One region of the Sphingobium sp. FW305-3-2-15-F-TSA7 genome, then DNA from elsewhere that is predicted to be linked to it. Evidence: predicted binding sites of a transcription regulator. Region 1 holds the regulator's gene; each other region holds the start of a gene.
The links. Region 1 encodes LexA, which represses DNA repair genes until DNA is damaged. Its sites were predicted from a motif close to GTTCCNCNCTTGTTCT; they were not measured.
Positions count from the first base shown of each region.

Region 2: the regulator LexA is predicted to act here: its motif matches at 862-877, upstream of AC3WN8_RS10655 (putative DNA modification/repair radical SAM protein).
Region 3: the regulator LexA is predicted to act here: its motif matches at 1,297-1,312, upstream of recA (recombinase RecA).

Region 1 is NZ_JBYSZM010000010.1:82,782-84,985, reverse strand. Features, by position in the region: gene AC3WN8_RS09980 (molybdopterin molybdotransferase MoeA) at 1-752, shown strand, start outside; gene lexA (transcriptional repressor LexA) at 876-1,541, shown strand; gene AC3WN8_RS09970 (ComEC/Rec2 family competence protein) at 1,697-2,204, opposite strand, start outside.
Region 2 is NZ_JBYSZM010000011.1:47,690-49,893, reverse strand. Features, by position in the region: gene AC3WN8_RS10660 (AAA family ATPase) at 1-741, shown strand, start outside; gene AC3WN8_RS10655 (putative DNA modification/repair radical SAM protein) at 880-2,124, shown strand.
Region 3 is NZ_JBYSZM010000021.1:95,731-97,934, forward strand. Features, by position in the region: gene recA (recombinase RecA) at 156-1,223, opposite strand; gene AC3WN8_RS17280 (serine hydrolase domain-containing protein) at 1,419-2,204, opposite strand, start outside.

The DNA.
Region 1 (2,204 bases):
TCGCACACGGCGCGCTGCTGACGGCGGCACGGATCGGGCTGGCCGCGATGGGCGGATATGGTCGGCTGAGCGTCGGACGGCGGCCGCGCGTCGCCCTGATCTCGACGGGCGACGAGTTGGTGCTCCCCGGCGAGCCGGTCTCTGGCGTACAGCTTCCCGCATCGAACGCGATCATGCTGCGCGCGATGCTGGAGCCCAACGGCGCGATCGTCGACGATCGCGGGATCGTGCGCGACGATTTCGACACATTGGCCGCCGCCTTCGATGCCGCGCGCGGTGCCGATATCATCGTGACCTCGGGCGGCGCGTCGGTGGGCGATCACGATCTGGTGCGCCCCGTGCTCGACGCGATCGGCGGGACGCTCGATTTCTGGAAGATCGCGATGAAGCCGGGCAAACCGCTGCTCGCCGGCAAGCTTGGCGACGCGATCATAGTCGGGCTGCCCGGCAATCCGGTTTCGACCTTCGTCACCGCGACATTGTTCCTGCTGCCGCTGGTGCGCGCGCTGCAGGGCGCAGCCGATCCGTTGCCGCCCACCCATCGCGTCAGGCTGGGCGCGCCATTGCCGGCATGCGGCGGCCGCGCCGAATATCTGCGCGGCCTGTGGGCCAATGGCGAAGTGATCCAGGCGACCGAACAGGACAGCGCGGCGATGGTCTCGCTCGCCTCCGCCAACGCGCTGATCGTCCGTGCGGCGGGCGCTCCTGCAGCGGATGCCGGAGAAATGGCGGAAATCTTGGCAATAAGTTGAGAGCCCGATTCACGCTTTCGGAAGCAGCGCTTTGCGCTTCCACCTCAACCGATCAGGCTCCGGCTTGACGCGCCCTCCGATGTTTCCTACACGTTCTTCGTTCGTTCCATCGGAGAACATGCGATGCTCACGCGCAAGCAACATGAATTGATCTGCTTCATCAGCGACAGGCTGGAGGAAACCGGCGTGTCCCCCTCGTTCGAGGAGATGAAGGAGGCGCTCGATCTCAAATCGAAATCGGGGGTTCATCGGCTGATCAGCGCGCTCGAGGAACGCGGCTTCATCCGTCGCCTGCCCAACCGCGCCCGCGCGCTGGAAGTGCTGAAGCAGCCCGAGCGTGCGGCCGCCAAGCCCGTGAAGAAGCAGACAGCGCCCGCCGCACCGCGCCATATACCGATCGCCGCCAACGACGTGCTGGAGATTCCGCTGCACGGCCGCATCGCCGCGGGCATGCCGATCGAGGCGCTGGAGGGCCAGAGCATGCTCTCCGTCCCCGCCGCGCTGCTCGGCTCCGGCGACCATTATGCGCTCGAGGTTTCGGGCGATTCGATGGTCGAAGCGGGGATTCTCGACGGCGATTACGCGCTGATCCGCCGCACCGACGTGGCGCGCGACGGCGAGATCGTCGTCGCTCTGGTCGACGAAAGCGAAGCGACGCTCAAATATTTCCGCCGCGAAGGCGCGATGGTTCGGCTCGACCCCGCCAATCGCGCTTATGACCCGCAGCGTTACCGGCCCGACCAGATCCGGGTCCAGGGCAAGCTGGCTGGGCTGTTGCGGCGCTATTGAGGGGTACTGACTTCGACCACATCGTCATTGCGAGAAGCGAAGCGACGAAGCAATCCAGTGGTTGATGCATCCCTGGATTGGTTGGCCTGCGGCCGCCTTCGGCCCGCTCCGCTCGCAATGACGGACGTTGAATGCCGCCATTTTCCCGATGACACCTATGACGGATTGGGCCGAAACGCCGGCATCGCCGCCGCCGGTCTTGGCGGATCGGCCCAGGGGTGATCGTCCGCCGCGCGCTTGACCGTCTCGATCCGGCCGGCGGCGAGATCGATGGTCAATCCGCCCGTCTTCGCCAGCAAAGCGCGATCCGCCTTGATCCAGCGCGGCGCGCACCAGTCGGGCAGCCAGCGCTCGCTGACCACGATATCGGCGTCACGGCAGGCTTTGCGCAATTCGCCGGGATCGACGAAATAGGTGCTGCGCGTGGCGAGCAGCCGCCAGCGCTTGGTGCCCCGGATCAGTTCGATCGTGCAGGCGTCGCGGCTGCATTGCGCCCCGCGCACGGCGTCGAGATCGGCCAGTTCACCCTCGAACCCCGCGCTTTCGGCGAGCATGTCGCGGACATAGTCGCCTGCGCGTGGCCGCAGCAGCGCATAGCCACCATCGACACGGACGGCGAGATGGCGGCCGTCGCCCGTCACCAGCAGGTCGGGCGGCTGGGTG
Region 2 (2,204 bases), on a different contig from region 1:
GCCGGGGCGCTGGTGCGCGGGCTGCGTGACGAAGAGGGGATGCCGCGTGAAACGGCGAAGCCGCTGCTCGATCTCGACCTGTTCGAGAGCGATCCGCCGGTGGCCGATCTGATCGAACGGCTGACCGCACCCGGTGCGCCCGTTGATTTCACGATGCTGCTCACCGGCCCGCCCGGCACCGGCAAGACCGCGCTGGTCGGCCATGTCGCGCGCGGGCTCGATCGTCCGCTACACGTCAAGCGGACGTCGGACGTACTGAGTAAATGGGTGGGGGAGACCGAGCGCAACATCGCCGACGCCTTTGAGGATGCACGGCGCGAGGGTGCGGTGCTGCTGTTCGACGAGGTCGATTCGCTGCTATTCGATCGGGCGGACGCGACGCGGTCGTGGGAAGTGGCCCAGGTCAACGAATTGCTGACCTGGCTGGACGGGCACGGCCTGCCGGTGTTCGCGGCGACCAACCATCCCGGACGGCTCGACCCCGCGGCGCTTCGGCGTTTCGTGTTCAAGCTGTCGCTTGGGCCGCTGTCACGGGCCCGCGCGGCACGGGCGTTCGAACGCTTTTTCGGCATGCCGGCGCCGACCGGCATGCCGATGCCGGAGAATCTGACGCCCGGCGATTTCGCCGTGGTGAAGCGCCAGCTTCGCTTCAGCACCGGGCTGGAACCGCATGTCGTCGTCGCGCTGCTCGAAGCCGAGGCGCGCGCGAAGCCGGGCATGGCGGGGCGGATCGGGTTCTGAAGTGGCTCGGAACCACGGCAAACAAGGGATATTCGGTGATGATCCGGTTCGATCCGAACTGGATCATCGCCGACCCGATCCGCCTTCGGATTGATCAAAATCAGCGACAGGCGGACTTTAAGAACATATAGTGAACACATGTCCCAGCTCGATGTCCGCCAGAAGCTCGAAATCCTTGCCGATGCCGCCAAATACGACGCGTCCTGCGCGTCGTCGGGAACGGTTAAGCGCGACTCGGCCAGGGGCAAGGGGATCGGTTCGACCGAGGGCATGGGAATCTGCCATGCCTATGCGCCCGACGGCCGCTGCATCTCGCTGCTCAAGATCCTGCTGACCAACAGCTGCATCTTCGACTGCCATTATTGCATCAACCGCAAGAGTTCGAACGTGCGGCGCGCGCGCTTCACTGCGAAGGAGGTGGTGGATCTGACGCTCGCTTTCTACCGGCGCAACTATATCGAGGGGCTGTTCCTCTCCTCGGGCATCATCCGATCGTCCGACTATACGATGGAGCAGATCGTCGAGGTGGCGCGATCGCTGCGCGAGGATCATGATTTTCGCGGCTATATCCATCTCAAGACGATCCCCGACGCCGATCCAGACCTGATCCATCAAGCAGGGCTTCATGCCGATCGCATGTCGATCAATGTCGAGCTGCCCACCGAGCGCGGCCTCAAGCGGCTGGCGCCCGAGAAATCGGGCGTGCGGATCGAAGGGGCGATGGCGGGGCTGAAGGCCGCGATCGTCGATACCGCCGATGCGCGCGCGCATTACAGGCACGCGCCGGATTTCGCGCCGGCCGGCCAGTCGACCCAGATGATCGTCGGCGCAGACGCTGCGACCGATGGCGACATCGTGATGCGTGCGAACAGCCTTTACGATCGTTTCGCGCTACGCCGCGTCTATTATTCGGCATTCAGCCCGATCCCCGATGCCAGCGCGGTGCTGCCCTTGCGTCGTCCGCCGCTGATGCGAGAGCATCGGCTCTATCAGTCCGACTGGCTGATCCGCTTCTATGGATTCGCGGCCGACGAGGTTGTCGCCGCCGCCGACGATAGCGGCATGCTGCCGCTCGATATCGATCCCAAGCTTGCCTGGGCGCTCAAGCATCGCGATCGCTTTCCGGTCGACGTCAACCGCGCGCCGCGCACGATGCTGCTCCGGATTCCGGGGCTGGGCGTGAAGGCGGTGGACGCGATCCTGACCGCGCGGCGCTGGCGCCGGCTGGGCCTTGCGGATCTTGCGCGGCTGACCGTCTCGGTCACGAAGCTTCGACCGTTCCTGATCGCGGAGGACTGGCGACCGGTCGCTTTGGCCGATGCCGCGGACCTGCGTCCGCTGGTGAGGCCGAAGCGCAAACAGCTGGAACTGTTCGACGCATGAGCGATTCGGATCGTCGCATTCATGCCGTCTTGCCATGGCGCTCCGACTCGGCTTCATTAGGGCCGAGTCGAGGGAGAAGA
Region 3 (2,204 bases), on a different contig from region 1:
GGGCAGGCTTGTCCGCCAGCCCACGCCCGAGATTCTGTCCTTCCCGCGTTCGTGGGAAGGACATGGAGTGAATCAAGCGAGCTTGATCAGACCCAAAAACACGAAAGGCCCGCCGACGCGCGACGGGCCTTCCCTGTGCTTGAAGCGTAAGCCGATCAGATATCGTCATCCGCTTCGGGTCCGGTCATCATTTCCTCGGCAACCTTCTCGGTGCGCGTACGGATCGCGGCCTCGAGCTTGGCGGCCAGTTCGGTATTTTCCTTGAGGAAGGTCTTGGCATTCTCCCGACCCTGGCCGATCCGGACCGAGTCGTAGGAGAACCAGGCACCCGACTTCTCGACGAGCCCGGCCTTGACGCCGAGATCGAGGATCTCGCCGATCTTGGAGACGCCCTCGCCATACATGATGTCGAATTCGACCTGCTTGAACGGCGGCGCCACCTTGTTCTTGACCACTTTCACGCGCGTCGTGTTGCCCACGATATCGTCGCGATCCTTGATCTGGCCGGTGCGACGGATGTCGAGGCGGACCGAGGCGTAGAATTTCAGCGCATTGCCGCCCGTCGTCGTCTCGGGGTTGCCGTACATCACGCCGATCTTCATGCGGAGCTGGTTGATGAAGATGACGATGCAGCGCGAACGGCTGATCGAGCCGGTCAGCTTGCGCAGCGACTGCGACATCAAGCGCGCTTGCAGGCCGACATGGCTGTCGCCCATCTCGCCCTCGATTTCGGCGCGGGGCACGAGTGCCGCGACCGAATCGACCACGAGCACGTCGATCGCATTGGAGCGCACCAGCGTGTCGGTGATCTCCAGCGCCTGCTCACCCGTGTCGGGCTGAGAGACGATCAGCTCGTCGATATTGACGCCCAGTTTCTTCGCATAGACCGGATCGAGTGCGTGCTCGGCATCGACGAACGCCGCGGTGCCGCCCATTTTCTGCGCCTCGGCGATGACATGCAGCGCCAGCGTCGTCTTGCCCGAGCTTTCCGGGCCATAGATTTCGACGACGCGGCCGCGCGGCAGGCCGCCGATGCCGAGTGCGATGTCGAGCCCGAGCGATCCGGTGGAGATCGCCTCCACCTCCATCGCTTCGCGCGAACCGAGCTTCATCGCCGATCCCTTGCCGAACGCGCGGTCGATCTGGGCGAGCGCCGCCTCCAGTGCTTTCTGCCTGTCCATATTTCCCTTGTCGGATTCGATGAGCTTGAGTTGTGCCGCCATGGCCCGCCCTTTCCGTAGATGGATCGCGTGTTGGGTTCAACGCATGATGGCGATGTATATGATTTGTTCTCATAGAACAAGAGTGGAACATAATTTTGTTCCTCCAATGTTCCAAAGCAAAGGGGCGAGGCGTTTCCGCCCCGCCCCAATGGCCCAAAAGGCGCAGGCGTCCGGCACTGCCGGACGCCCCGTCCTTCAGAAATTCGCGCCCAGGCTGATCAGCTTGAATACGAAGGCGACGAAGAGCAGCATGAAGGCTGCAAGCGCCAGCAGCACGCTCCACGTCTTGGCAAACCAGCCGCGGCGCGCCTTGAAGATCCGCAGCGCATTCCAGACCGCCAGCCCGAACAGGCCGGGGATGACGAGGATGCCCAGGATCTGCAGGAACCAGATGCCGGCGGCCGGGGTCGTCCCCTCGAAAGCCACCGAGATCAGATAGATCCAGCCAAGCGGAACCGCGAGCGCAAGCCAGCAGAACAACCGCACCACGCGGTAGGCAGAAAGGTCGCGCCCGGTCAGGTTCAGCGCGGCGCCATAGCGCCGGCGGGCAATCGCCCCGATCGGCCAGGCCAGCGCCGTCAGGGCGATGACGATCAGGCTGGCGATGAGCAGCGGCAGCACCCAGGCGGTATCCTTGTACCAGGGCGCCCGGTCGAACACCATGATCGGCGCGATCGGACCATAGGAGACGCGGACGACCTTCCCGTTCTCCACCTTCGCGCCGAACAGTTCGCCGTCCTCGATCGATCGCCAGATGAACGGCGAAACCTCGACCCATTTTCGCGGCGCGCCACCCAGGGTGGTGAACGCGTCGACCGAAAGCTTGCCATCCTTGTCGGTCGTCACCTTGAGCTGGCTCATAAGTCCCAGCATGGCCGCGAAATTCTCGACCGGCGCACGGCTGCTCTCATAGGTGCCGGCAACCATCGCGGCATGTTCCTTCGCCGTCGGCAATTCGGGCGGCAGCGCCGAATCCTTGGC